DNA from 4 places in the Streptomyces sp. NBC_00341 genome. Region 1 is predicted to be linked to each of the others. Evidence: riboswitches for the same ligand, from Rfam matches in the RefSeq annotation. Region 1 holds a riboswitch; each other region holds the start of a gene.

The links. Region 1 has a riboswitch for cyclic di-AMP ahead of OG892_RS15300 (transglycosylase family protein). Riboswitches for the same ligand answer to the same signal wherever they lie in the genome.
Positions count from the first base shown of each region.
Region 2: linked by a shared signal. The riboswitch ahead of OG892_RS35195 (peptidoglycan DD-metalloendopeptidase family protein) and the one ahead of OG892_RS15300 (transglycosylase family protein) in region 1 are both predicted to bind cyclic di-AMP.
Region 3: linked by a shared signal. The riboswitch ahead of OG892_RS03220 (LysM peptidoglycan-binding domain-containing protein) and the one ahead of OG892_RS15300 (transglycosylase family protein) in region 1 are both predicted to bind cyclic di-AMP.
Region 4: linked by a shared signal. The riboswitch ahead of OG892_RS21420 (M23 family metallopeptidase) and the one ahead of OG892_RS15300 (transglycosylase family protein) in region 1 are both predicted to bind cyclic di-AMP.

Region 1 covers NZ_CP108002.1:3,422,181-3,429,462, reverse strand. Annotated here, with positions in the region: gene OG892_RS15320 (SurA N-terminal domain-containing protein) at 1-5, shown strand, start outside; gene OG892_RS15315 (nucleoside triphosphate pyrophosphohydrolase) at 37-999, shown strand; gene OG892_RS15310 (cytochrome P450) at 1,029-2,342, shown strand; gene OG892_RS15305 (transglycosylase family protein) at 2,449-3,405, shown strand; cyclic di-AMP (ydaO/yuaA leader) riboswitch at 3,742-3,913, shown strand; gene OG892_RS15300 (transglycosylase family protein) at 3,918-4,664, shown strand; gene eno (phosphopyruvate hydratase) at 5,010-6,290, shown strand; gene OG892_RS15290 (septum formation initiator family protein) at 6,389-6,859, shown strand; gene OG892_RS15285 (DUF501 domain-containing protein) at 6,939-7,282, shown strand, end outside.
Region 2 covers NZ_CP108002.1:7,873,437-7,880,718, reverse strand. Annotated here, with positions in the region: gene OG892_RS35220 (STM4014 family protein) at 1-898, shown strand, start outside; gene OG892_RS35215 (STM4013/SEN3800 family hydrolase) at 960-1,772, shown strand; gene OG892_RS35210 (STM4012 family radical SAM protein) at 1,769-3,130, shown strand; gene OG892_RS35205 (STM4011 family radical SAM protein) at 3,138-4,076, shown strand; gene OG892_RS35200 (SGNH/GDSL hydrolase family protein) at 4,089-4,934, opposite strand; gene OG892_RS35195 (peptidoglycan DD-metalloendopeptidase family protein) at 5,134-6,087, opposite strand; cyclic di-AMP (ydaO/yuaA leader) riboswitch at 6,091-6,281, opposite strand; gene OG892_RS35190 (tyrosine-protein phosphatase) at 6,716-7,282, shown strand, end outside.
Region 3 covers NZ_CP108002.1:712,549-719,830, reverse strand. Annotated here, with positions in the region: partial or broken gene OG892_RS03255 (ISL3 family transposase) at 1-135, opposite strand, end outside; gene OG892_RS03250 (TetR/AcrR family transcriptional regulator) at 194-832, opposite strand; partial or broken gene OG892_RS03245 (aldo/keto reductase) at 995-1,530, shown strand; gene OG892_RS03240 (epoxide hydrolase family protein) at 1,675-2,832, shown strand; partial or broken gene OG892_RS03235 (transposase) at 3,127-4,020, shown strand; gene OG892_RS03230 (FABP family protein) at 4,248-4,805, shown strand; gene OG892_RS03225 (alpha/beta fold hydrolase) at 4,859-5,674, opposite strand; cyclic di-AMP (ydaO/yuaA leader) riboswitch at 6,145-6,331, shown strand; gene OG892_RS03220 (LysM peptidoglycan-binding domain-containing protein) at 6,337-7,251, shown strand.
Region 4 covers NZ_CP108002.1:4,773,328-4,780,609, reverse strand. Annotated here, with positions in the region: gene OG892_RS21430 (PrsW family glutamic-type intramembrane protease) at 1-1,580, shown strand, start outside; gene OG892_RS21425 (aldo/keto reductase) at 1,577-2,521, opposite strand; gene OG892_RS21420 (M23 family metallopeptidase) at 2,678-3,877, opposite strand; cyclic di-AMP (ydaO/yuaA leader) riboswitch at 3,889-4,042, opposite strand; gene OG892_RS21415 (PP2C family protein-serine/threonine phosphatase) at 4,353-5,516, opposite strand; tRNA gene OG892_RS21410 (tRNA-Met) at 5,698-5,771, opposite strand; gene OG892_RS21405 (hypothetical protein) at 6,065-6,487, shown strand; gene OG892_RS21400 (flotillin family protein) at 6,497-7,282, opposite strand, start outside.

The DNA.
Region 1 (7,282 bases):
CGTAGCAGCGGCCGGCCGGCCGGGTAGATTCGCAGCGTGAACGCTGAAGACCCCGGCCGTATCGTCCTGCTCACCGCCAGCCACCGCGTCGCGCCCGGACTGCTGTCCTGGCCCGCCTGGCAGACGCTGCACGCCGCGGACCGGGTGCTCTGCGGGGAGCCCGGCCAGCCGCAGCTGCCGTATCTGCGCGAGGCGGGCATCACCGTAGAAGCGGCCGTCCCCGACGCCGAGGAGCTCGTCGCCTCCTGCGCCGGGGGCCGGACCGCGGTCGTCCTCACCGGCGGCGAGGGCAACCAGCCGCTGACCGACGGGCTGGCGAGGCTGGCCGGTTCGGGGCGGGTGCAGATGCCGGACCTGGAGCTGCTGCCCGGCTCGTACGATCTGCCGGGCGCCCGCCTCCTCGATCTCGTCCAGGTCATGGACCGGATCAGGATCGAGTGCCCCTGGACCTCGCAGAAGACCCACAAGGGCCTCGCCAAGTACGCCATCGAGGAGGCGTACGAGCTCGTCGAGGCCATCGAGGACGGCACCCGCGAGGAACTGCGCGAGGAGCTCGGTGACGTACTGCTCCAGGTCGTCTTCCACGCGCGCATCGCCGAGGAGGACGAGCAGGAGCCCTTCTCGGTGGACGACGTCGCCGCCACGCTCGTCGAGAAACTGATCCACCGCCACCCGCACGTCTTCGGCGACGAGACCGCCGAGACCCCGGAGGACGTCCACGCGCACTGGCTGCGGACCAAGGCGATCGAGAAGCAGCGCGAGTCCGTCACCGACGGGGTACCCCTCGGCCAGCCCGCCCTCGCGCTCGCCGCGAAGCTGGCCGGCCGCGCCCGCACCGCCGCACTCGACGTACCGCTCCCCGAGGGCGACGGCATCGGCTACCGGCTCCTCGCCCTGGCCGTCCGCGCCCAGGAGGACGGCACCGACCCGGAGGCCGCCCTGCGCGCGGCGGGCCGCGCCTACCGGGACGCCATCAGGGCGGCGGAGGGCAACGGATAGCGGCACCGGCCAGCGGATAACGTCGGGGGGTGAACGACAGCCCCGCCGACACCTGCCCCGCCCACCCGGCCGACGCCGTGCCGCCCGCCCCCGAACTCTTCACCTGGGAGTTCGCCACCGACCCGTACCCCGCGTACGCCTGGCTGCGCGAGCACAGCCCCGTGCATCGCACCACCCTGCCCAGCGGGGTCGACGCCTGGCTCGTCACCCGGTACGCGGACGCCAGGCAGGCCCTCGCTGACACACGGCTCTCCAAGAACCCCGCGCACCACGCCGGGCCGGCGCACGCCAAGGGCCGCACGGGCATCCCGGGCGAGCGCAAGGCGGAGCTGATGACGCATCTGCTGAACATCGACCCACCCGACCACACCCGGCTGCGGCGTCTCGTGTCGAAGGCGTTCACGCCCCGGCGCATCGCGGAGTTCGCGCCGCGCGTGCAGGAGTTGACGGACCGCCTCATCGACTCCTTCGTCGAGAGGGGGGAGGCGGACCTCATCCACGAGTTCGCCTTCCCCCTCCCCATCTACGCGATCTGCGACCTGCTGGGCGTCCCGCGCGAGGACCAGGACGACTTCCGGGACTGGGCGGGCATGATGATCCGCCACGGCGGCGGCCCCAGGGGCGGCGTGGCCCGTTCCGTGAAGAAGATGCGCGGATATCTGCTCGAACTCATCCACCGCAAGCGCGAGAACCCCGGGGACGACCTGATCTCGGGGCTGATCCGGGCGAGCGACGACGGCGAGCACCTGACCGAGAACGAGGCCGCCGCGATGGCCTTCATCCTCCTGTTCGCCGGCTTCGAAACGACCGTCAACCTCATCGGCAACGGCGTTCACACCCTGCTGGGCCATCCGGAGCAGCGCGAACGGCTCCAGCGTTCCCTGGCGGCGGGCGAGACGGCGCTGCTGGCCACCGGCGTCGAGGAACTGCTGCGTTTCGACGGCCCGGTGGAGCTGGCGACCTGGCGTTTCGCCACCGAGGCGCTGACGATCGGCGGGCAGCGGATCGCGGAGGGGGATCCCGTGCTCGTGGTGCTCGCCGCCGCCGACCGGGACCCCGAACGATTCGGCGCTCCCGACACGCTGGACCTCTCGCGGCGTGACAATCAGCACCTCGGCTACGGGCACGGCATCCATTACTGCCTGGGAGCACCGCTCGCTCGGCTGGAGGGACAGGCCGCGCTCGCGACGTTGCTGAAACGCCTCCCGGACCTGCGACTTGCGGGGGAAGCTGCCGATTTGCGCTGGCGTGGCGGGCTCATCATGCGCGGACTGCGGACGCTTCCGGTGGAGTTCACCCCCGGGGTCACCACCAAGGGAGGTGACACTCTGTCAACTCTGTGACTTTGGCGTGATCTCCGCTGCATCGACTTGTGACACACGTTCGAGTCCCGCTAGGTTCACCGTTCGACTCACCAGTCACCTTGTCAGTCACACGGAAGGCATTCCCATGGGCTCCGCGAACGGCAGACACCGTCGCCCTCGTCAGGCACCCGCGATCATCGTCGCCGCAGGCGTGACCGGCTCGGCCATCGCCATCCCGCTGCTCGGTGCCGCAGGTGCGCACGCCGCCGACGCCTCGACCTGGGACCGGGTCGCGGAGTGCGAGAGCGGCGGCATGTGGAGTGCCGACCTCGGCAACGGCTTCTACGGCGGCCTGCAGTTCTCGCAGGAGGTCTGGAAGTCCTACGGCGGCGAGACGTACGCCCCGCGTGCGGACCTCGCCAGCCGCTCGCAGCAGATCGCCGTGGCGGAGAAGGTGCTGGGCGATCAGGGGCCGAAGGCGTGGCCCAGTTGCGCCGTCATCTCCGGCCTCACCCCGGACGGCTCCCTGCCTGGTGTCGACCCGGGCGTCGATCCGGCCGCCACCCCGTCCGCGGATCCGTCCGAGAGCGCGGACCCGTCCGCGAGTGCCGATCCGTCAGAGAGCGCCGATCCGGCGGACGGCGCGGCCAAGGACGCGACGAAGGCCCCGTCGGACGACGCCACGGCCGACCCGGCCGGCAAGGACCGCAAGCCGGACTCCTCCGCCTCCCCGGACGCCACACCCCCCGCCTCCGGCTCCACCGGCGCGGGCGACCCCTCCGGCGGCCCGGACGGGTCCTCCCCGGCCGCGGAGGCGGGCGGCAAGCACCGCGGCACGCCGGCCCCGGAGCGGACCGGTGACGGCCGGGACTCGGGGCGGCACGCCTCGCGCGGCGAGGGGGACGGGCGCGCCGCGGGCGCGCCGGCCGCCGACGGCACGTACACCGTCCGGCCCGGCGACAACCTCTGGGCCATCGCCGACGCGCAGGAGCTGCCCGGCGGCTGGACCGGGCTGTACGAGGCCAACAAGGCGGCCGTCGGCTCGGACCCCGACCTCATCCTCCCCGGCCAGCACCTCGATCTCGGCGTGAAGACCGGCTGAGACCGGACGTCGGGGCGATCGTGGAAGCGGCCGTGGAAACGGTCTGATCAACAGCTGAAAACACCTTGAACCTGGGGTACTTAAGAGGCCTATGTCCCACTTTTGACTAAGTGAGACATGGGTCTCTTCGCGTGAACTCGCGCGTCTTGTCCGGGAGGTCCCCCCGCATCCGTTCCGACCTGCGCAAACAGGTGTTAATCCGATGCAATTAAGGGCTGATTATCCGGTATGTCCTTCTTTGAATGTAGGGGTTGGGTGTGTTTACGGTCAGAACCGCTCGCACCGCGGGCCCCGTCGATCGTCACGCCGAATCCTGCCGTCGGTCGAAGGGAACAGACGCGTAAAGCGCCGTAGGCAGGAGCGGGGGACCCAGGTAAGTGCCGGGCCCGATCGTCGCAAGACGGATCAGGACCGGCTTGGGGTTAAGTCGTGCGCTAGGACGTGCGACCGGGCAACTCACTTGGCCCGAACCCGACAGCTCACCTCGCAGGCGTCGGTGAGGAGAAGTCTCGATGCTGCTGAACAGCAAGGGCAACAAGCACCGCCGCCCGTCCAAGGCCGTCCGTATCGCCACGCTCGCCGGTGTGACCGGTGCCGCCATCGCAGTGCCCCTGATGGGTGCCACCGGCGCCTCCGCCGCCTCCGTCTCCACGTGGGACGCGGTCGCCCAGTGCGAGTCCGGCGGCAACTGGTCCATCAACACCGGCAACGGCTACTACGGCGGTCTGCAGTTCTCGCAGTCCAGCTGGGCCGCCGCCGGCGGTACGCAGTACGCGGCCCGCGCCGACCTGGCCAGCAAGGCCCAGCAGATCGCGGTCGCCGAGAAGCTCCTCGACATGCAGGGACCGGGCGCCTGGTCCTGCGCCGGTGCCGGCAACCTGAGCAACGACGGTGTCGACCCGGGCGTCGACACCGGCTCCAGCGCCCCCAAGGCGGAGACCGCTCCGAAGCAGGAGTCCGCTCCGGCGCAGCAGGCCGAGCCGAAGAAGGCCGAGCGCACCGAGGCCCCGGCCACCAACCGCTCGGACCGCTCGACCGCCCCCGAGGCCGGGCAGAAGAAGACCGTGACCACCCCGACCGGCGAGAAGGTCAAGAAGGGCGACGGCGAGTACAAGGTCGTCACCGGCGACTCGCTGAGCAAGATCGCGGCCGACCACAAGGTCAAGGGCGGCTGGCACCAGCTGTTCAAGCTCAACAAGGACATCGTCAAGGACGCCGACATGATCTTCCCGGGTCAGCAGCTCCACCTGGTGAAGTAGTCCCGGCACTCTCCTCGCCGATCTCCCCGGCCCGGTTCGCGTCTTCCCCCCACGCGTGCCGGGCCGGGGTCTGCCGGTCCCCGGTCCGGCGGCTCGGTGGCTCGTGGCGCGGCTCGTGGCGCGGCCCGTGGCGCGGCTCGTGGGATTGCGTGTTGATTGTTCAACTGTTGTTGTTACTGGTCAGTAAATTTCTGGCCTTTCATCCCGCTATGACTGCTCTTGGGTCCTTTTTCGTCCCAGGGGACGGGCGGGCGGCCGACTGAGACGGCCGGGCCGGTTAGGCTCTTGTCGCAAGGCCAAAGCGACCCTGCACAACCAGCGTCATATCCCAGAAGGAGATGCCTCGTGCCGTCCATCGACGTCGTCGTAGCCCGGGAAATCCTCGACTCCCGGGGCAACCCCACGGTCGAGGTCGAGGTTGGCCTCGACGACGGCAGCACGGGCCGTGCTGCCGTTCCGTCCGGAGCCTCCACCGGTGCGTTCGAGGCCATTGAGCTTCGCGACGGTGACCCCAACCGCTACCACGGGAAGGGCGTCGAGAAGGCGGTCCTCGCCGTGATCGAGCAGATCGGCCCGGAGCTCGTCGGCTACGACGCGACCGAGCAGCGGCTGATCGACCAGGCCATGTTCGACCTGGACGCCACGGAGAACAAGGGCTCGCTCGGCGCCAACGCCATCCTCGGCGTCTCGCTCGCCGTCGCCCACGCCGCGTCCGAGGCCTCGGACCTGCCGCTGTTCCGCTACCTCGGTGGCCCGAACGCGCACCTGCTGCCCGTCCCGATGATGAACATCCTCAACGGTGGGTCGCACGCCGACTCCAACGTGGACATCCAGGAGTTCATGATCGCCCCGATCGGCGCGGAGTCCTTCTCCGAGGCCCTGCGCTGGGGCGCCGAGGTCTACCACACGCTGAAGAAGGTCCTGAAGACCAAGGGCCTGTCCACCGGTCTCGGTGACGAGGGCGGCTTCGCGCCGAACCTGGAGTCCAACCGCGCCGCGCTCGACCTCATCGTCGAGGCCATCAAGGAAGCCGGCTACGCCCCCGGCAAGGACATCGCGCTCGCGCTCGACGTCGCCGCCTCGGAGTTCTACAAGGACGGCAAGTACGAGTTCGAGGGCAAGTCCCGCTCGGCCGCCGAGATGACCGAGTACTACGAGGAGCTCGTCGACGCGTACCCGCTGGTCTCCATCGAGGACCCGCTGTACGAGGACGACTGGGCCGGCTGGAAGGTCATCACGGACAAGATCGGCGCCAAGGTGCAGATCGTCGGCGACGACCTCTTCGTCACCAACCCGGAGCGCCTGGCCCGCGGCATCGAGGAGGGCTCGGCCAACGCCCTGCTCGTCAAGGTCAACCAGATCGGTTCGCTGACCGAGACCCTGGACGCCGTCGAGCTGGCCCAGCGCAACGGCTTCAAGTGCATGATGTCCCACCGCTCCGGCGAGACCGAGGACGTCACCATCGCCGACCTCGCGGTCGCCGTGAACTGCGGCCAGATCAAGACCGGCGCCCCGGCCCGCTCGGACCGCGTCGCCAAGTACAACCAGCTGCTGCGCATCGAGGAGATCCTCGACGACGCCGCGGTGTACGCGGGCCGCTCGGCGTTCCCGCGGTTCAAGGGCTGACAAGCCCGACCGGGTCCAGCGACCCGGCCTCCGTCCGTCCCCGCACTCGGTCCCGTACCGTGTGCGGGGACGGACGTGCGTAATGGGGAGGCGGAGACATGGCCGCGAAGGACCGGGACCGGTTCTCCACCGCGACCCGGCTGAGGCTGCTCGGTGAGCAGACCGCAGCCCGCGTCTACCGGTCCCAGAGCAAGCGCCAGGCCCGCCGCTCCCGCCTCACCGGCCGGGCGGCCTTCCTCGCCCTGGTCGTCTGCTCCCTGGTCGTCGCCCTCGCGTATCCGATGCGGCAGTACGTGTCGCAGCGTGACGAGATCGCGGACCAGGAGCGGCTCGCGCAGGAGGCCGAGGCACGCACCGAGGAGCTGCGCGACGAGAAGGCGCGCCTCCAGGACGACGCGTACATCAAGCGGCTGGCCCGCGAGCACCTGCACTACCTTCTTCCGGGAGAGACCAGCTACACCGTGGTCGATCCCGACGCGGTCAAGGAGCGCAACGGAGTACCGGACGAGTCCGGCCGGCCGTGGCACTCCAACCTGTGGGACGGCGTCGACAGCGCCGACCGGGGCTGACCCGCGGTCCGTCATTTCGCATTGCACCGTCCGGCTGCGGCACCGCGGTCCGGGCGGCCCGATCAGAACCTAGGCAGGCATGGAAACGCCCCCTCCCCAGACCGAGTCCACCGCGCCCACCGACGCGGACATCGCCGCGTTCCAGCAGCAGCTGGGGCGCCCGCCGCGCGGGCTGCGTGCCATCGCGCACCGCTGTCCGTGCGGCAACCCGGACGTGGTCGAGACGCAGCCCCGGCTGGAGGACGGTACGCCGTTCCCGACGACGTACTACCTGACGTGCCCGCGTGCGGCGTCCGCGATCGGCACGCTGGAGGCGAACGGGGTCATGCGGGAGATGACCGAGCGCCTCGGTACGGACCCCGAGCTGGCGGCCGCGTACCGGGCCGCGCACGAGGACTACATCGCGCGGCGCGACGCGATCGA
Region 2 (7,282 bases), 4.5 Mb from region 1:
GGAGGGTTCGTCCCGCTGGTATGCGCAATTCACCTCCGCCGTACGGGAGGTGGCGCGGGCGGTGGCCGGGGCGGGTGCGGTGCTGCTGGACGACCCCGACGACATCGCGGTGCTGTTCGACAAGCGCCTGTGTCACGGCGTGCTGGCCGCTGCGGGCGTGCCCGTGCCCGCCTCACCCACCTCTGGCCCCGGCGCACCGCCCGTGCGTGGCTGGGCGGATGTGCGCGGGCTGATGGCGGAGCGCGGGATGCCGAGGGTGTTCGTGAAGCCCGCGCACGGGTCCTCGGCCTCCGGGGTGCTGGCCGTGGAGACGGCCGGACCGGGCCGGGTGAGGGCGACCACCTCGGTCGAGCGGGACGGAGCCGGCCGGCTGCACAACTCGCTCCGGGTACGGCGGCTCACGACGGAGAGCGAGGTCGCGACGATCGTCGACGCGCTCGCACCGGACGGTCTGCACGTCGAACGCTGGCTGCCGAAGGCCTCCCAGCGCGGCCGGGCCGCGGATCTGCGGGTCGTGGTGGTGGACGGCCGCGCCACCCACGCCGTCGTGCGCACCAGCCGCTCCCCCATGACCAATCTGCACCTCGGCGGGGCTCGCGGCGATCTGGACGAGGCGCGGGCCGCCGTCGCGGCGGCGGGCGGCAGCTGGCAGGCGGCCATGTCGGTGTGCGAGCGGGCGGGCGACGCCTTCCCGGACACGCTGTGCGTGGGCGTCGACCTGCTGCCCTCGACCGGCTGGCGGCGGTTCGCCGTCGGTGAGGTCAACGCCTTCGGCGATCTGCTGCCGCGCCTGACCGGTCTGCCCGGCAGCGGCGCCGAGGGACTGGACACCTATGCGGCGCAGGTCGCCGCCGTACTGAACAGAGCAGGGAACCACCGTGTCGACGCAGCATCCTGAACCCCCGTCCGGCGCCATGGACGGGCCTCCCTCCGGCGTCATAGGCGCCCCGAACCCGGACATGAGCGAGGTCGTCGGCCACGACGATCTGCTGCTCGTCACCCTGGACACCCTGCGGTACGACGTCGCGGCGGAGCTGGCCGCCGCCGGCCGGATCCCGAACCTGGCCCGGCATCTGCCGGCCGGGGGCTGGGAGCGGCGGCACGCTCCGGGGAGTTTCACCTACGCGTCGCACCAGGCCATCTTCGCGGGGTTCCTGCCCACGCCGGCCGCGCCCGGCCCGCATCCCCGGCTGTTCGCCGCCCGGTTCGCCGGCAGCGAGACGACCGAGGAGCGCACCTTCGTCTTCGACACCCCCGACCTGGTCTCGGGACTGGCCGCGGCCGGCTACCGCACGGTGTGCATCGGCGGGGTGGGGTTCTTCAACCAGCGGGCACCGCTCGGCTCGGTGCTTCCCGGCATGTTCCAGGAGGCGCACTGGGAACCCGGGTTCGGCGTCGCCTCACCCACCTCGTTCGAGGCGCAGGTGGCCCGTGCCGAGCAGGTCGTAGCCGGGCTGCCGCACGGACAGCGGCTGTTCCTCTTCGTCAACGTCTCCGCGCTGCACCAGCCGAACTGGTTCCACCGGCCCGGCGCGACCCGGGACGCGGGTGACAGCCGCGCGACGCACGCCGCCGCGCTGGAGTACGTCGACGCCCATATCGGCCGGCTCTTCGCCGCCATGAGCAGCCGCCGCCGCGCCTTCGCCATCGTCTGCTCCGACCACGGCACGGCGTACGGCGACGACGGCTACACCGGCCACCGGCTCGGGCACGAGTCCGTCTGGACCGTTCCGTACGCCCACTTCTTCCTGGAACCGGGGACCGCACGATGACCAGTCCGCACACCGTCCGCCCGTACCAGAGCTATGTGTACGCCTATCCGCACAAGACCGCGTACGAGCCGCTCGGCCGGCTGCCCGGCGGGCGTCCGGCCCTGAGGGATCTGTGGGCCGGGGAAGGCAAGGACGCGCTCTCGCTCTATCTCCACATACCGTTCTGCGAGGTCCGCTGCGGCTTCTGCAACCTCTTCACCCGGGTCGGCGCCCCCGACGAGCTGACCGGCCGCTACCTCGACGCGCTGGACCGGCAGGCGACAGCCGTACGGGAGGCCCTGGGCGACACGGAGCCGGTGCGTTTCGCCTCGGCGGCCTTCGGCGGCGGGACCCCGACCTTCCTGACGGCGGGCGAGCTGGAGCGCCTGTGCGACATAGCGGAGAAGCGCATGGGCGCCGATCTCCGCTCGGTGCCCCTGTCGGTCGAGACGTCACCGTCGACCGCCACCGCCGACCGGCTGGCCGTCCTGGCGGAGCGGGGGGCGACCAGGATCAGCATCGGTGTGCAGAGCTTCGTCGAGGCCGAGGCACGGGCGGCGGTCCGTCCGCAGCGCCGGGCGGATGTGGAGGCCGCCCTGGGGCTGATCAGGGACGCCCGCATCCCGGTCCTCAACATCGACCTGATCTACGGCATCGACGGGCAGGACGAGTCGAGCTGGCGCACCTCACTGGACGCGGCGCTCCAGTGGCGGCCGGAGGAGCTGTACCTCTACCCGCTGTACGTCCGTCCGCTGACCGGCCTCGGCCGGACCGGCGCCGCCGCGGCGGACGCGGAGCCGGCCTGGGACGAGCAGCGGCTGCGGCTCTACCGCGCGGGCCGCGATCACCTCCTGGGGCACGGCTACGAGCAGGTGTCGATGCGGATGTTCCGGCGCGCCGGCGCCCCGCCCGCCGAGGGCCCCGACGACTACGCGTGCCAGACCGACGGCATGGTCGGCCTCGGCTGCGGCGCCCGCTCGTACACCTCCCGGCTGCACTACTCGTTCGACTACGCCGTGGAGATGCGACAGGTGCGGACGATCATCGACGGCTACACGGAGACCGAGGACTTCTCGCACGCCGAGGTGGGCCGGTACACCGACGGCGACGAGGCGCGCCGCCGCCATCTCCTGCAGTCGGTCCTCCAGGCCGGGGGCATGCGGCTGTCGGAGTACCGCGAGCGGTTCGGCAGCCGGCCCGAGGAGGACTTCGGTGCGGAGCTGGCCCTGTTCGAGGAGCGGGGCTGGCTCGATCCGGACGCGTCGGCCGCCGGGCTGCTGCGTCTGTCGCCCGAGGGGCTCGCGCACTCCGACGCGCTGGGACCCGAGCTCTTCTCCCCCGCGGTGCGGGCCGCGATGGCCTCGTACGAGCTGAAGTGAGCCCCGCATGGACCTGACGATTCTCTACCGGGGCCCGCTCGCGTCGTGCGATTACGACTGCCCGTACTGCCCGTTCGCCAAGCGGCGCGACAGCGGGGAACAGCTGCGGGCCGACCGGGCCGCGCTGGAGCGGTTCACGGCGTGGGCCGCGGCGCAGCGGGACGACCGGATCTCGGTGCTGTTCACCCCGTGGGGCGAGGGGCTGGTCCGCTCCTGGTACCGGCGGGCGATGGTCGAGCTGGCCGGGCTGCCGCACATCCGCCGGGTGGCGATCCAGACGAACCTGAGCGGACGTACGCGGTGGCTGGCCGAGGCGGGCGCGGCCGGGCGGGACAAGATCGCGCTCTGGTGCACGTACCACCCGGGCCAGACGCCGTACGAGCGCTTCCTGGACCGGTGCGGGGAGCTGGCGTCCCTGGGGATCCGGCACAGCGTCGGGGTGGTGGGTCTGGACGATCACCTCGACGAGGCCCGGCGGCTGCGGGCGGCGCTCCCGGAGGAGGTGTACCTCTGGGTCAACGCCGCGGAGGGGCACACCTACACGGACGCGGAGGCCGGCCGGTGGACGGAGATCGACCCGCTGTTCCCGTACAGCCGCCATCCGCACCGCTCGGCCGGGCTGCCGTGCCGGACCGGTGAGTCGGTCATCTCGGTGGACGGGGAGGGCACGGTGCGCCGCTGCCACTTCGTCCGGGCCGAACTCGGCAACCTCTACGACGGCAGCTACCGCGGGGCGCTGGGCCCCCGGGCGTGCCCGCTGGCGGTGTGCGACTGCCATATCGGCTACGTCCATCTGGAGACGCTGCCGCTGTACGACGTGTTCGCGGGCGGCGTGCTGGAGCGCGTACCGGCCCGGCCGCCGCGTTCCGTCGGGCGGGCGGGCCCCCAGCTGCTGGGGATGCCCTCGCCGGAGTTCGCCGAGCGGCGCCCGTTCGGCGAACTCTGACCGGACCGGCCCTCAGAGCGGCAGCAGGTCCGGCCGCTTCGCCTCCACGTGGTCCCCCGACGACTCGCCGCGCAGCCTGCGCCCGATCCACGGCACAAGGTACTCGCGGGCCCAGTGGATGTCGTCGCGCCGGACCTCCAGCGCTCTCCGGTGCGCCTGCGGCGGCCACTCCTGGTCGGGGTCGGCCGGCACGTCGAGGCCCAGGACCTGGGCGGCGCGCAGCGCGACGCGGGTGTGCCCCTCTGGCGACAGGTGCAGCCGGTCGCCGTCCCAGGCGCGCCGGTCCTGCACGGAGCGCAGGGACCACAGGTCGAGCACCGGGCAGTCGTAGCGGTCCGCGATGGACCGCACATGGGCCGTGTAGGTGGCGATCTTGCCGCGCAGGTGGCGGAGCACCGGAACGCCTCGGGTGTCGAAGCCGGTGGTGACCATGACGGTGCCGACCGACCGGGACAGCTCGGCGACCGCGCGCTCGAAGCGCTCGGCCACGTCGTCGGGGTCGGTGCCCGGCCGGATGATGTCGTTGCCGCCCGCGCAGAAGCTCACCAGGTCGGGGGCGAGTTGCTTGGCGCGCGGTACCTGCTCCTCGACTATCTGGTCGAGGAGGCGTCCTCGTACGGCGAGATTGGCGTACCGGAAGTGTCCGTGCGCGGCGGCTGTGCCGCCCTGCGCCGATTCCGGGTGCGGGAGCTGGTCCGCGAGAATTACCGCGAGCCGGTCGGCCCAGCCGAAGAATGTCCCGTCCGGGCCCGGGTCACCGACTCCTTCGGTGAAACTGTCGCCAATCGCCGCGTACGACTCGATGGCGCCCTGTCGGTTGATGACGCCCTGTCGGATGTTTCTCGAATCGTCTGCCACAAGGGCATATCCTGCACCGTCGATTGTGACCTACGCGACCGTAATATGGGGTTGACGGGTGGTGAGATAGACCACCCGGTCAGTTTTTGGTAAAGGGGGAATAAGGACGGTCACCGCAAAGCAGAGGGACGGCGCGCCGCCGCGCACCGTCCCTCTGTATTGCTTGCGGGTCCGGGTCACCGGACCGCTGCTGCCTGGATCAGACGTTGATCCCGTGCGACGCCAGGTAGGCAATCGGGTCGATGTCCGAGCCGTACGCCGGGCCGGTGCGGATCTCGAAGTGGAGGTGCGGGCCGGTGGCGTTGCCGGTGGCGCCGGAGAGGCCGACCTGCTGGCCCGCGGTCACGGTCTGGCCCGCCGAGACGGAGAGCGAGGACATGTGGCCGTACTGCGAGTAGTGGCCGTCGGCGTGCTTGATGACGACCTCGTTGCCGTACGCGCCGCCCCAGCCCGCGGTGACGACGGTGCCGGAGGTGATCGCCTTCACGCTGGTGCCGGTGGAGACGGGGAAGTCGATGCCGGTGTGGCTGCCGCTGGACCAGCTGGCGCCGGAGGCGCGGTAGGCGGTGGTGTGGTTGCCGGGGACCGGGTGGACGTAGCCGGAGGCGGTGCCCTGCTCGGCCGGAGCGGTGTCGGACGCCTGGGTGTCGGAGGAGGACGCGGTGTTGGAGGCCGCGGGCGCCTTCGACTCGGTCTTGGCCGGAGCCTTCGAGGGGGCCTTCGACGGGGTGGTGTCACCCGTGGCGGTGTGCGAGCCGGTGGCCGGGGCGTGGCCCCAGGCCTTGCCGCCGAGGGTCAGCTTCATACCCGGGAAGATCAGGCTCGGGTCGTCACCGACGACCTTGCGGTTGTCCTGGTACAGCTTCTCCCAGCCGCCCTTGACCTTGTGCTGGGCGGCGATCTTCGACAGGTAGTCGCCGGAGACCACGGAGTACGTCGTGGTGCCGGACTGCTTGTCCGCGACCGGCTTGGCCGGGGTGGAGTGCGTGGCGGCGGCCGACTTCGCGGTGGCGGGAGCGGCCTGCTCCGCGGCGTTGGCACCGGTGGCGCCGAGCAGCGGAAGCGCGATGACGGCTCCGCCGGCGCTCGCGACGACGACGCCGCGGGCGATGGTGCTGGACTTGGGACGGCGGTGCTTACCCGGGATGGGCATGAAGAATTTCCTCTCCGGCGCCTACGAGGTGAGCTGTCGGGTTCGGGCTGGAGATGCCCGGCCGCGCCTGGCGCGACTTCACCCCGAGCCGGCCGGATCACTCCGGTCGGCGGCTTACCTGGGTCCCCCGCTCCTGCCACACGGTGAGTGGGTGCGGAATTCCGGACGGCGGCAGGATTAGGCGTTCCATCCGGATTGACATGGAACGTAAGCGAGCCAGGACGGCGGAAACAAGCCACGGGTTCCACGCCGGAATCCGCACCGGGAATTCGACGCGGAATTCCGGTCACACTCCGTGGATTATGGATCTTGGCATTCCGCTTGGCGCACGGATTGCCCAACCGGAGCGCCGCCACACACCGTCACGGATATGATCCCGCTCACGAGAGGGTGACCATCTCCCGTATAAGCAGGGCATGTTCGACTAAAAGCCTCAATGCGGACATGTCGTGCCCGTCATTCGCGGGGCGTCCCGCAAAGGCACGGTGCGGCGTGCCACAAATGCGCAGCACGGAGGGGGATGGACGGGAGCATCGCCGGGATGATTGTCCGTGTATCCGATGTCGTATCGTCACGGGAGTGGACCCGTCGGCGACACGCGTCGGCGGCAGAGCCCCCAGGAGTGACCGTGACGCAGCAGTTGCCGCAGACCCCGTCGACGGAACCCGAGCTGGCGGGGGTCCGCAACTTCCGTGACGTGGGCGGGCTGCCCACCTCTGACGGCCGCCGGGTGCGGTACGGGCGGCTCTACCGCAGCGGTCACCTGGCAGCCGCCACGCCCGAGGACGCGGCGTTCCTCGGCGGCCTCGGCCTGCACACCGTCTTCGACTTCCGCAACGCCGCCGACCTCAAGCTGGACGGACCGGACGTCGAGCTGCCCGGCGTACGCAATGTGAACGTCCCGCTCACCGACCCGGCGGACGGCTCCGAGTTCTGGCGGATGGTCCGCGACGGCAACATGGACGAGCTGCGCGCGATCCTCGGCGGCGGCAAGGGGACCGACCGCATGGTCGCCTCCTACCGCTCGATCATCCTGGACCGCACCGCCGAGCACAGCCAGGTGCTGCACGCCCTGGCCGAGGACAGCGTCCCGGCCCTGATGCACTGCGCGGCGGGCAAGGACCGGGCCGGGCTCTCGATCGCGATCTCCTTGCTCGCGGTGGGCGTCGGACGCGAGACGATCGAGGCGGACTAC
Region 3 (7,282 bases), 2.7 Mb from region 1:
AGCGCGGTGTCCTTGGTCCACAGGTGTTCGGGGTGAGTGAGCAGGAGCCGGGTCGCGTGGCGTGGGGTGGTCACCCGCCCGGTTGCCCTCGGTTCGTCCCTGGGTGAGGTAGCGGACCAGGAGGTTGTGATCGCCACCTCCCTGGGGCCCAGGGAGGTGGCGATCCGGAGCGGGACCGGTGCAACGAGGGTTGTCAGCCCTTCAGGTCGGGGAGGTCCCCTGCCGCACTTCTCGGGCGCAGTGCGTCGACGACGAGGTCGAGCAGCCGGCCGGTCTGCTCCGGAGTGTTACTGGCCGCCGTGGAGAAGATGCCGAGAAGCATCATCGTGACGTCGTCGGGGTCGACATCCGCACGGAGCGAACCCGCTCGCACCCCCTCCGCGAGGATCGCCCCGATCGCGGCGGTGATGCGCTCCCGGGTGGTCGGTGTCGCGATCCGCCCCGACGCCCAGCCCGCATGCAGCGTGTCGAGCATCCCACGCTTCGTCGCGACGAACGCCGCGTAGCGGTCAAGCCACGCACGGAGCGCGACCTCGGGCGGGAACTCGGCGAGCACGACGGGGGCGCTCGCGGTGACGTCATCGAGTTCCGCGCCGTACACCGCCTCGACCAGTGCCTCGCGGGTCGGGAAGTGGCGGTACAGCGTGCCGATCCCGAACCCGGCCTCGCGGGCGATGTTCTCGAGCGCGACAGCGCCGTCAGCGGCCGCGAAGGCGGCCCGGGCGACAGTGATCAGCTTCTCCCGGTTACGCCGCGCGTCGGCGCGGACCGGGCGCGCCGCTCCGCCGGACGGGTCGGCGGGAGCGCCAGCGGGTGTCGGTTCGGGCGAAATCAAAACGGAGGACCCTCCGGTAGTGCTACAGTCGACTAGGCGGAGGAGCCTCCGCTTTCCTCATCATCGTACGAGGACGGCATTTTCATATGACATCCAGCAGCACACCCTCCCCGAGGTCACGGCCACCGGCGTCCCCCGTCCGGGAGGCGCGGTCCTGCTCTGCGCCGCGCCGACACGGGGCCCGGACTCCGGGCCGAGGGTGACCAGGGGACCGACATCGACGACCAGCTCGCGGTGATGACCTCGATGCGCGACGAGGGCAAGATCGGCGCCATCGGGCTGAGCAGCGTGACCCTCGACAGACACTGCGCCATGCGCTCCCTGCGGGCATCGTCTGCGTGCAGAACGCCTACAACCTTGTCTCGCGCGCCGACGAGGACCTGCTCACGCTCTGCGTCGCCGAGGGGATCGCCTGGGTGCCGTACTTCCCGCTCGGCGGTACGTTCCCCGGCATCCCGAAGGTGACCGAGGAGCCAGCCGTCCACACCGCGGCACAGGCCCTCGACAGCACACCGTCACAGATCGGCCTCGCCTGGCTGCTCCACCACGCCCCGAACACCCTCCTCATTCCCGGCACCGCGGACGCCGGCCACCTCGAGGCGAACGTCGCGCTGGGCGCGATCACCTTCGACGACGCGACACTGGCCGCGCTCGACGCCGTCCCCTCGCGCTCCGCGGACTTGCCGATCGGCTGACCCGGGACAGCAGCTGGATCAAGAACGCAGCGGCCTCCGCACCGGAAGTCATCCTCCACCTTGCCCAGAACCTGTCGCGCAATGATGCGAGCCCGATGGGATGTCATTTCCGTCCTGCAAACGTGCGCGTGGAAGGAGAACCCCATGACCGACCGACGGAATACGGAGATCACCCCATTCCGACCCGTGGTACCGGATCACGAGATCAACGACCTGAGAGAACGCCTCAGCCGAGCCCGGCTCCCTGAACAGGAGACGGCGCCCGGCTGGGCACAGGGCATCCCCCTCGACTACCTCACCGAGCTCATCCGCTACTGGCGCGACGAGTACGACTGGCGGCGCCTGGAGGGCGAGCTGGCCTCGCGCGGACAGTCGCACACGGTCGTCGACGGCCTCGGCATCCACTTCCTCCATGTCCGGTCCTCACGACCGGATGCTCGTCCGCTGCTGATCACGCACGGTTGGCCGGGCTCGGTCGTCGAGACCCTCGACGTGATCGACGCGCTCACCGAGCCGGGCGAGGGCGAGCCCGCCTTCCACCTCGTCATCCCGTCCCTGCCCGGATTCGGGTACTCCGAGAAGCCGGCCGATGCGGGGTGGGGCATCGAGCGCATCGCCGACGCCTGGGTCTCGCTGATGGCCCGGCTCGGCCACGACCGTTTCCTCGTTCAGGGCGGCGACTGGGGCGCCATGGTCACGATCACGATCGCCGTGCGCCACCCCGAGCGGGTTTCTATGATGCACACCCTTGTGCCGTGGGCTCCGCGCCCCGACGGATTCGACGACACCACCCTCACGCCGACCGAGCGGCGCTGGCTCGAGGAGTACGCCGAGTTCGGGCGCTCGGGGCGCGCCTACGCGCTCCAGCAGTCCACAAGCCCGCAGACGATCGGATACGCGCTGGTCGACTCGCCGACCGCCCAGCTCGCCTGGATCGCGGAGAAGTTCTTCGAGTTCTCCGACTCGGAGACCAACCCCGAGGAGGCGGTGTCCCGGGACCGCATCCTCGACGACGTCTCGCTGTACTGGTTCACCCGCACCGGTGCGTCCGCGGCCCGGCTGTACTGGGAGAGCTTCCGCGGTCTCGGCATGCCGGACCAGAACATTCCCGTGACGGTGCCGGCTGCCGTGACGGTCTTCCCGCGCGACCTTCAGAAGCTGCCCCGCTCATGGGTCGAGGAACGCTACCGCGACCTGCGCTACTGGAGCGTGGCCGAGCGCGGGGGCCACTTCCCGATGCTCGAAGTGCCCGAAGCCTTCTGCGCGGAGACCCGTGTGGCATTCGCCCACGCTCCGGCGTGACGGCGGGGCCGCGTCTTGCGGCCCGCCTCGTGAACGACACCCACCGTCGGGACTGTAAAACGTACGTTTTACAGTCCCGACCGAGGTTCAGACACAGGCACTTGTCTTTTGCGGTCTGCTCCGTCGTGGACTACTCCGTAGCCGCGAGGGTGAGCGGGTCCAGGCCCGCGAAGTGGTAGTTGAGGTAGGCGGCGAGGATGGAGAGGACGGCCGCCTGTCGGCCGGGGGATGCTGGCTGACGCGAGCCCACGCCCACTCCGGTTCGCCACGCATGCCCAGATGAACGACGCGGACGGCGATCCACACGTCCTGGTCGTGCTCGATGCCGGCTACGACGCCCCACGGTTGGCTCACCTGCTGTCCGACTTGCCCGTCGAGATCCTGGGCCGGACTCGGTCGGACCGGGTGATGCGCCGCCCGACTCCACCACGGGTCTACGACCCCAAGGGCGGCAGCCCTCCGAAGCACGGCGGCGAGTTCGTCTTCGGTCGACCGGACACCTGGGGCGAGGAGCACGTGGTGACCGTCTCGGACACCCACCGGTACGGGAAGGCGACCGCACGGGCCTGGGACCGGCTGCACCCGCGGCTTACGCGCCGAGCCGCCTGGCTGGACCACGCCGACGAACTGCCGCTCATCGAGGGCACTGTGATCCGGCTGGAGGTCTCCCGCCTGCCGTCCGGCGCCGAGCCGAAGCCGGTGTGGCTGTGGTGGTCCAGGGCCGGCGCCACCGCCAGCGAGGTCGACCGATGCTGGCAGGCGTTCCTGCGACGGTTCGACGTCGAGCACACCTTCAGGATGATGAGGCAAACCCTGGGCTGGACCGCTCCCCGTCTTCGGAACCCGGAAGCCGCCGACCGGTGGACCTGGGTGATCGTCGCTGCCCACACCCACCTCCGCCTCGCTCGTCCGCTGGCTCGGGACCTCCGGCATCCCCGGGAGAAGCCAGCCCCGCCCGAACGTCTCACCCCGGCCCGTGTCCGGCGGGGGTTCCGGAACATCCGTCCAACGGCCGCCACCCCAGCCGGTGCGCCGAAACCCTCCCGCCCCCGCCCCGGCCGGCCACCAGGGACGAAGAACGGGCGACCCGCCACCCGGCATGACGTGGGACGAGTCCTCGCCACCGGTCAGATCTACCAGCGGCCCGCCCACCACAAGGTTGGCACCAAGCCGCGGCGAACTGGATAGAAGACAAGCTGAGGGCCTGTCGTCAAACTGACGTCTGCCGCGCGGCGCATGGCACGCACGCTCGCGGCGTTGCCGAAATGGCCAAGTAGCTCCGCTACGAGACCATTCCGGCGCCTTGCGATCGCACGCACCATGCGGCGCGCGGCCGCCCTTCGGGCGACGACGGCAGTTTGACGACAGGCCCTAGGCTGCCAACCGGCACCGTCCCCGACCCAGGAGCGCGCAAGATGTTCGACCCCGCCCAGCAGCACCCGTATCCCGACGCGTTCCGGCCGGACGCAGCGCCTGCCCCGCACGCTCTGCTCGCACCGTTGAGCGGGTTCCTGGGTACCTGGGCCGGACGGGGCAGCGGTGAGTACCCGACGCTCGCCGAGGAGTTCCGGTACGCGCAGCAGGTGACCTTCAGCCACGACGGGCGGCCCTTCCTCCATTACGAGGCGCGCGCCTGGCTGCTCGACGCGGACGGCGCCCCGCTGCGGCCGTCCGCACGGGAGAGCGGCTGGTGGCGGATGCAGGAGGACGGGCGGGTGGAGGCGCTGATCACTCAGCCCACCGGTGTCGCGGAGATCCTGACGGGCCGTGCGGCCGACGGCGCGGCCGACCTCGCCACCCATCAGGTCGCTCTCGCGCCCACCGCCAAGGAGGTCAGCGCCACCCGCCGCCGCTACACGCTGACGGACGACGGCACGCTCGAATTCGTCCACGACCTCGCGGCGGTCGGCCGGCCGCTCCAGCACCACCTTTCGGCGCGGCTCCGGCGCGAGGGCGGCAGCCGGCCGCACTGATCCGCTCGCCGGGACGGGGCGCCTGCCGTCGTCCCGTCCGGCGGCGCCCCCGCTCATACCCCGGACAGCACGTTCCGCAGCCGCGCCGCGAACGCCCGCGGATGCGTGGTGTTGCCGTTGTGCCCGCCGGGGAACGGGACGACCTCCCGGCCGACCAGCTCGGCGAGGCTCTGTGCGCACTGTCCGACGAAGACGGATGACGCCGTGGTGCTGCCGCTCGCGGGCACGATACGTACGGGAGTCGCCCGCAGCGCTTCCCGGTCGAGCTCGGATTCGATGACCGCGGTGAAGTCGCGCTCGATGAAGAAGCCGAAGTTGGCGACACGGCGCGGGGTGAGCGGCATCGGTGTGAGCTCCGGCTCGGTCTCCTGGCGCGCCGGATCGATGCCGAGGACCCGGGCGATCTCGGGGAAGGCCGCTGCCAGACCGCCGTCGCGGTAGACATCCTGAAGATGCGCCAGCTCGGCGCGGTGTCGCTCGCGCTCTCCGGTGGGCAGCAGGGGCGGTGCGACCGGGTCGTGCGCCACGAGCAGCCCGAGCTGTTCGGGGTGGGTGATCGCCAGATGCAGCCCGATGGCGGCGCCCATGCTGCACCCGAGCATCAGGGCGGGCTCATCGGCCAGTTCGGCCAGCAGCCGGTGCACGTCGTCGGCGTGCTGCGCCATGGTGATGCGCTGTCCGGGATCGTCGAGCGTGCTGCGGGAGAGGCCCCGGCGGTCGTAGGTGACCACGGTCCAGCTGTCCACGAGCCGGTCGACCAGGTCGGTGCTGCGATCGGCATCGCCCTCACCGCTCTGGGAGACGAGCAGCAGGGGGCCGGAGCCGCGGACTTCGTAGTAGAGCGTGGCGCCATCGGTGTCGAGGAACATCAGGTTCTCCCTGTCGCGGGGGTGGGCGGCGCCACGGGCGCCGGTCGATGCACCACACCCTAGTACATCTATTTCGATGCATCAATAGAGATGCAGTTGTGCGACGCCGTGTCGGCGGAGGTGCGGAGTCGCGGGTGCCGCAACTGTCGGGCTTGGCGAAATGTCCCGATTGGGTGGCTAGTCGTAAAGATCATCAATAGTCTATGAATAGGATATTAAGGTCTCCCTTTTCATAGCCCAAAGACTATGAATATTGAGCAAATCACCCTTTTCGGGCTCAGTGGCCAGCGTCACCTTTCCGGCCCGTGATGCGATGCGTCCGGCCTCGGTTCCCTGTCGCGCCAAGAAAGTTGACTTCCCCTGAAGGGTCTGATGCTGAGCATTTCCTTTAATTGATCTTGCGAATCAATTGGGATCAAGAATTCCGGGCTTGTTTCCTCCGGCGTTTTTCGCTTACGGTCACCGTCAATCCGGACGGAACGCCGAATCCTGCCGCCGTCCGGGAACCCGACCCACTCACGTACGGCAGGAGCGGGGGACCCAGGTTTACTGCCGGTCCGGAATCCGGAGCGGCTAGGGGTTAAGTCGCCATCACGTGCGGCCGGACATCTCCAGTCCGAACCCGACAGCTCACCTCGCAGGCGGCGGAGAGGAAATGCGCCATGCCCATCACGGGTAAGTACCGTCGTTTCAAGTCCACCACCCTGACCCGCGGTTTCATCGCCGTGAGCACGGGCGGAGTCGTTCTCGCGCTCCCCCTGATCGGGGCCGGATCGGCTTCTGCCGCACCGGCACACCCCACCGTCGCGGAAAAGTCGGCGTCCTCGACCCCCTTTGCTGCCAAGGGAATTGCGGCCCACAAGGCGGAGTCCACCGTCTATTCCGTGGTCTCCGGCGATTCGCTTTCCAAGATCGCCCGGGGGCATTCCCTCAGCGGTGGCTGGGAGCGGCTCTACCAGGACAACCGGAGTACGGTCGGTGGAAACCCCGACCTGATTCACCCGGGCCTCAAGCTGACCATCGGTGCCAAGTCCGTTGCCGTAGCGCCGAAGGCGGCTCCCACCGCCGAATCGAAGGCAAAGCCCGCGACCGAGGCGAAGCCCGCGACCGACGCCGCCCAGTCGTCCGACCGGTCCGAGGGGACCGACCGCGCCGACCGCTCCCAGCGGACGGTCGTGCCCGTCGCGGAGAAGACCACCGGGACCACCGCCACCGAGACCGCGGCCACCGCTCCCGCGCAGGCCGCGACGGCGTACACCGACGACCTCGACGGCTGGATCAAGGAGTCGCTCGCCGTGATGGCCCAGAACGGCATCCCGGGCAGCTACGACAGCATCTACCGCAACGTGATCCGCGAGTCCTCCGGCAACCCGCAGATCGTGAACAACTGGGACTCGAACGCCGTCGCCGGCACGCCCTCCAAGGGTCTCCTCCAGGTGATCCAGCCCACCTTCGAGGCCTACCACGTGGCCGGTACGTCGACGGACATCCTCGACCCGGTCGCCAACATCACCGCCGCGTGCAACTACGCCGCGGCCACCTACGGCTCGATCGACAACGTCTTCGGCGCCTACTGACATACCCCCGCTCCGCCTTCGGGAGGAGCCG
Region 4 (7,282 bases), 1.4 Mb from region 1:
GCCGCGTCGGCATGTTGTGGCGGAGCAGGACGCTCCGCGTCGTCGCCGTCTTCACCGTGCTGGCCCTCTGCGGCCTGGTGATCCTCGCGCTGGTCCGGGACCAGACGGGCACTCAGGGGTTCCTCGTCGGGCTGGGGCTCGCGGTGCTGCCGGTCCCGCTGCTGATGACGGCGTTCCGCTGGCTGGACCGGGTGGAGCCGGGCCCGTGGCGCAACATGCTGTTCGCCTTCGCCTGGGGTGCCTGCGCGGCCGCGCTCGTCGCGATCCTCGCGAACTCCTTCGCGACCCAGTGGATCGCCACGGCCACCGCCGACCCGGGCAGCGCGGACACGCTGGGTGCCACCGTCATAGCGCCCGTCGTCGAGGAGAGCGCCAAGGGCGCGGCCGTACTGCTCCTCTTCCTGTTCCGAAGACGGGACTTCAACGGAATCGTCGACGGCCTGGTCGTCGCCGGATTCGCCGCGACGGGCTTCGCCTTCACCGAGAACATCCTCTATCTGGGCAACGCCTTCGGCGAGGACCAGCAGATGGGCTCGGGGTTCGCCTCCGTGACCGTCGCGACGTTCTTCGTCCGGGCGGTGATGTCGCCGTTCGCGCATCCGCTCTTCACCGTCATGACCGGCATCGGCTTCGGGATCGCCGCGAGCAGCGCACGCCACCAGCGGTTCCGCCGCATCGCGCTGCCGTTCCTCGGCCTGGTCCTCGCGATGGGCATGCACGCCCTGTGGAACGGCTCCGCGACGTTCGGCCCGTACGGCTTCTACGTGGTGTACGGCGTGTTCATGATGCCCGCCTTCGGTCTGGTGACCTGGCTGGCGATCTGGTCCCGGCTGCGCGAGCTGCGCACCCTGGCCATCGAGCTGCCCGCCTACGCCGCGGCCGGCTGGCTCTCCCCCACCGAGCCGCTCGCCCTCTCGTCGATGCGGGCCCGCGGCATGGCCAGGGACACGGCACGCCGGTGGCAGGCGGTGCCGGCGGGGAGCGGCCCGTACAGCCCGTACGGCCTCCAGGGCTACGTACCGGCCCCGGTCGCCGCACAGATCACCGCTCAGGTCAGCGGCGTGGCCGGCGCCCAGGCGAAGGCCGAGGCCAAGGCCCGGGGGAAAGCGGCGGCGCGCGCGGTCGCCGAGTACGAGTCGTTCGCGACGTCACTCGCGTTTCTGCGCCGACAGGCCCGCCGCGGCACGGCCGGCCCGGACCTGGCCGAACGCGAGCTGGAGCTGCTGCACCACCTGTGGCAGCGCCGCGAGGTCGCCGGACCCGCCCTCGCGTACGCGGCGCAGGCGACGGGCCGCCTGCGCCCCCGGCACGTGCGCCCGGCGCACGGGCCGTACGGTACCGGGCCGGACGCGTACCCGGGGTACGGCCCGTACCAGCCGTACGGCAGCCCCGCCCCGCACCAGGGCCCGGCCCCGTACGGCCAACAGCCCTACCCCGCATACCCGTACGGGGAACAGCCCTACAACCCCCAGCCCTACAGCCAGCAGCCCTACAACCCGCCGCCGTACGGACAACAGCCGTACGGACAACAGCCGTACGGACAACAGCCGTACGGCGGCGGGCCGCAGTCCTCGTCCTAGGCGGACGCCTCGGTGAGCGCGGTCAGTTCCTGGTCCGTCAGGCGCAGATCGTCGACGGCCAGCAGCGCGGGAAGCTGTTCGACCGTACGGGCGGAGGCGATCGGCGAGACCACGGTCGGCCGGGAGGCCAGCCAGGCCAGCGCCACCGTGGCGATCTCGGCGTCCCGCTCCTGCGCGATCGCGTCGAGCGCGGTGAGGACCTTCTGGCCGCGCTCCGTCTCCAGGTGCTGGGCGGCGCCACCGGCGCGGGCACTGTCCACGGTCGTGCCCGCGCGGTACTTGCCGGTCAGGAATCCGGAGGCGAGGGCGAAGTACGGGACGGCGGCGAGCCCGGCCTCTGCGCTCAGGTCCTGGAGCTCGCCCTCGTAGGTGTCGCGCGAGACGAGGTTGTAGTGCGGCTGGAGCGCCACGTAACGGGCCAGGCCCTCGCGCTCGGAGAAGTCCAGCGAGGCGCGGAGCCGCGCCGGGCTGATGTTGGAGGCGGCGATCTCGCGGACCTTGCCCTCCTTCACCAACTGGTCGAGGGCGGTGATGATCTCCTCGACGGGGACGGTCTCGTCGTCGTGGTGCGTGTAGTAGAGGTCGATGTAGTCCGTGCCGAGCCGGCGCAGCGACTCCTCCGCCCCGGCCTTGATGGTGGCGGCGGCGAGCCCCTTGAACTGGGGGTGGGAGCCGACCTTGGTGGCCAGGACGACGTCGGAGCGGTTGCCCCGCGCCGCGAACCACTTGCCGATGAGGGTCTCCGACTCGCCGCCCACGTTGCCGGGGATCCAGGAGGAGTACGTGTCGGCCGTGTCGACGAAGTTGCCGCCGCCCGCCGTGTACGCGTCGAGAACGGCGAAGGACTGCGCCTCGTCGGCGGTCCAGCCGAAGACGTTGCCGCCGAGGGAGAGCGTGGAGACCTGGAGGTCGGAGGAACCGAGTTTGCGGAGAGAAGTCATATGCGGAACAACCCACGGCACCGCACGCGCTATTCCATGGCAGCTACAGCTACCCCGTACGCCACGGCCGGGGCCGACAGGGCCGACCGGAACAGACGAAGACCGGCAGCCCTGGCGTCGGGGGGTGAGCGCCAGGACTGCCGGGGTTCGGTGCACTCAGACCGTCAGGCCCCGGGCGCGCAGCCACGGCATCGGGTCGATGCCGGTGCCGTCCTGGGTGTGGACCTCCAGGTGGAGGTGCGGGCCGGTCACGTTGCCGGTCGCGCCCACGCGTCCGATGGTGTCCCCGGTGGTGACCTGCTGGCCGACGCTGACACCGATCGAGGACTGGTGGCAGAACCACAGCTCCGTACCGTCGTCGAGCTCCAGGACCGTGCGGTAGCCGTACGCGCCGGACCAGCCTGCGGACTTGACGGTGGCGCTGTGGATGGCCTTGATCGGGGTGCCGGTCGGCGCCGCGAAGTCGAGGCCCGTGTGGTAGCCGGAGGACCACATCGAACCGGCCTCGCCGAAGGTCGAGGTGATCGTGTACGAGGAGGTGGGGATGGCGTAGCTGGCGGCGAGCTTGGCGAGCCGTACCGCCTCCGCCTTCTTCTTCGCCTCTTCCGCGGCCTTCTTCTTGGCGGCGGCGACCTTGGCCTCCGCGGCGTCCTGCTGCTTCTTCGCCTCTGCGGCGGCCTTCTCCTCCGCGGCCTTCTCCTCGGCCGCCCTGGCCTCGGCGTCGGCGGAGTCCTGCTGCTGCTCGGCCTGCTGGAGGATGCGGGCGCGGAGCGCCTCGCCCGCGTCCGTCGTGCCCTGCTCGGCCTCTGTGGTGGTGATGCCGGCCGTCGTCAGCGGGGCGGTGGCGGCCGCGACCTCGGTCTTCTCCGCCTCGGACTCACCCGAGAACAACGCGCCTACGCCAGGAAGGGACTTGGCCTCGGGAAGTTTGTCCGAGATGGCGTCGGGAAGAGAGATAGACACGGGCGGCTTGCTCTGGGCGGAGGCCATGCCACCCGCGCCGACGGCCGCGATGACACCGACGCCGAGAACGGTGGAGCTGCGGGCGAGCCCGTTGCGCTGCTTGGCGACGCGGTGCTTGCCGCGCACGGGGCGGATGGACTCCTCCGTGGGGTTCCATTCCTCCCACGCCCGGTCGGATTCGGGCTCGTCGGCGCGGAGGCCGCTGCCGAAGTCGCTCCCGAACCCGCCGCCCCGCTCGGTTCCGTAAACGGTTCCGTAGTCGGCCCCGTGATCGGTTCCGTAAGCGGTTCCGTGGTTGGCGCCATAAGCGGCACCGGGCCCGGTTCCGAAGTCGTTTCCGTGTTCGGGTGCGAACCGGGAGGGGGCTTCGGGGGCAGGCTTGTTGGACGCCACTGGGGCGCGCTCCTTTCCTTCCTTCTCGCCTACCGGGTTAGCTGACGGGTTCGGAGCAGGAAGGTCTCCTACGGGTTCCTCCGCCTCTCAACGAGACAGAGATGCCCGATTCACCCCATGTAGGTGGTTCCCCGGTTCCCTTGCGGAATTCGGCGCTCGCGCACGGTGCCGCCACTGGGCGGCGGCTGGGACAACCGCGCTGCGTTATCGAACGTTAATAGACACACGGGCCCGATTCCAAGCCGTTCCAACTGATCGTTCCGATCCTTGGCCTGGACTTTACGGGACACAACCGGGTGGAATCGGGCGAGTTGATCGCCCCTCAATCGTCAGCCGTTTTCTGACGTTGCGTCAAATGTTATGCGGAGGGGTTCCTTACGGTTACGCACGGTGGCATCGGCCGCACCTCTCCCCCACATCCGCCCACGCCCTCCCCCACATCCATCCGCGTTCTCCCGCGTTTGGCCCCTCGCCTTCACCCGGATCCGCCGTCCAGGCCCACGATCTTCACGGTCGTACGCCGGTCCGGCTGCCCCTCGGTCGGGCGCACGACCGCGACCAGGGCCATGTCGTCGGTCGTCACCCCACCGGTGTGCAGCCGGACGTCATCGGTCAGCGCCGACAGCAGCTCCTCCGGCCCCTGGAAGATCCGTCCGCGCAGCCGCTCGGCGGGGTCGTAGAACACCCCGTCGGCGTCGCGGGCCTCGGAGAGGCCGTCCGTATAGAGGAGCAGCGTCGACCCGGCGGGCAGCTCCCACTCGTCGGCGCGGTCCGGCCACACGCCCAGATCCATCCCGAGGGGCAGCGCGGGCAGCGTGGGCCGCAGCTGCTCCAGCGCCCCGTCCGAGTGCAGCAGCAGCGGTTCGGGATGGCCGCGGTTGACGACGCGCACCCGGCCGGAGCCCTGCGGGATCTCCGCCAGCGCGGCGGTGACGAACCCCTCCACCGCGTCGAGCCCGCCGCGCCTGCTCGATTCCCGCGCCAGCGCACGCTCGAGGCGCTGGGCCACCCCCTCCAGTGACCGCTCCTGCTCCGCGGCCTCCCGGAACGCCCCGATGATCACCGCCACCGCCTCCACCGCGTCCAGGCCCTTGCCGCGCACGTCCCCGACGACCAGCCGCACCCCGTACGGGGTGTCCGTGACCGAGAACAGGTCACCGCCGACGAACTCGTCCGCCTGCGCCGCCTCGTACCGCGCGGCCACGTACAGCCCGCCGATCCGGTCGGACGGCGTCGGCAGCACCGCGCGCATGGCGGTCGCCGCGATGACCCGGGCGGAGGCCAGTTGCTCGTTGCTGCGCCGTACGACCCCGTTGATGAAGACCGCGAGGACCGAGACGGTGAGGACGGTGAGCAGCTCGATGAACGGCACGACCCGGATCAGCGTTCCGCTGTGGAGCCGCAGCGCGGCCACGCACAGCAGCGCACCGGCCCCGACCCGGATCGTGCCGGCCCGCGAGAAGAACGGTGCGGCGATCAGCGGGGCCGCGGCGAACAGGGGAACAGCGGTGAAGGCGGGCGGAGTGAAGAAGTCGAACAGCAGCCCGCCGATGAGCATCACCCCGGGCAGTACCCGGACGAACCGGCGGTTGCGGACCTCGTAGGTGCGCGTCCCCCGCCGCTGCTCCCGCTTCCCCACCTTTGCTCTCCTGCCCGGTGCGCTCAGGGCCGCGGACGGTACCGCGCACCACTCCCAGACTTCCCGGAGCACGGTCGCGGGGCGAGTGCTCGACGGCCAATGGGATGACGCGCGCGGCGCGGCTCGTACGGAAACGAATCAGACCCGGCACGCGCTATGCGTGCCGGGTCTGATTCTTCAGTAGCGGGGACAGGATTTGAACCTGCGACCTCTGGGTTATGAGCCCAGCGAGCTACCGAGCTGCTCCACCCCGCGTCGGTAAACACAACTCTACGGCATGTTCGACGCACTCATGACCACCCCGCGCATCTCGCCGGCCACTCCGCACTCCTCACCGGCCGGACTGTCGCTCACCGACCGCGCCGGAAGCCTCAACGTGGTGAAATCGAGAAGGTGTTGCGGGGAACCCGTGTTCTGCCGCAAGGTATCTGCTGCATCCCCCGGACCGGTGGGCTGCCCGTGCGAGCAGGCCCCCGGAGCGCGCGTTTCGTCGTGCCCGCAGGCTGCTCCCGGTCTCTCATCGCAGCCTGTCTGGAGGGCCTCCGCCGATGACCGCACCGCTCACGCCCGTCCCTGCCTCCCCTTCCGCCCCTGCGGCCACTCCGGCATCACCGCTGCGCGGTGCCGTCATCAGTGGCGTGATCGGCGGAGTGATCGGGGCGGTGATGAGCGCGGGAGTGAACTACGCGATCATCGGAATGCCGGACAGCGAATCCGTCAACGCGGTCAACCACGCGGTATCCGGCCTGGTCAGCGGCTTCCTCGCAGGTTTCATAGGAATCCTCGCGCACCACCGCAAGGTCTCCTCGACCGCACGCGCGGAGGCGGCGACGACGGCGACAGCTGCCGCGCTCTCGACGTCAACGACTGCCACACCTGCCGAGCCTGTCGGGACGGCCGACGCAACCGACGCGGCCGAGGCAGCTGTACCTGCCTCTGCCGCCGGCTCCGCCTCCGTACTGGAGAAGTAGCCCGCCGCGTCACTCCGCGCCGGTGATGCGGGGCGTCCGGTCCTGGCCCCGGTCCTGCCCCTGGTCCTCGTTCCCGGTCCGGTTTCCCGTATCGCCGCGGTCCGGGCCCGCCCCCGCCTCCGTACCGCGCTGGAGCGACTGAAGGATCGCCAGCCCCTGGCCGACGACGCCCGCCGCCATCTCGTTGACGCCCTCGGTGCCGTTGAGGACGGTGAGGCTGGCGCCCGACATCCCACGGGCGGCGGCATCGGCCAGCGCCGGCAGGTTCTCCACGATGCGGTTGGCCGCGATGAGCTCCTGGTTGCCCTCCCGCAGCGACACGGCGCGGGCCGTATTGGCGTCCGCCTGGGCCTGGGCGAGGGTCCGTTCGGCGTAGGCGCTGCCGTCCGCCTGGAACTTCACCTGGTCACGGGCGGCCTCGGCCAGCGTGCGCTGCCGGTAGGCCTCGGCGTCCGCCGGGCGCCCGACCTCCGCCTCCAGGCGCTGGGCGGCCAGTCCCGCCTGGCGCTGCGCCAGCGCGGTCTGCTCGTCGATGACCTCGTGCGAGGCCCTGGCCTGCGCGAGCGGCCCGGCCTGGGCGGCACGGGCGTTGTACTGCTCCGTCTCCGCGAGGAACCCGGCCCTCTTGATCGCGGTGTCCCGCTCGTACTCGGCCTTGAGCGCGGAGGCCTGCTGCTCGCGTTCCGCTGCCTCCTGATCGGCCTTGGCGCGGGCGATCCGGGCCTGTCCGGCGACGGCGGCGGCGTGCGGGGCGGCCAGGTTGTCGATGTACCCGGTGGCATCGTCGATCTCCTG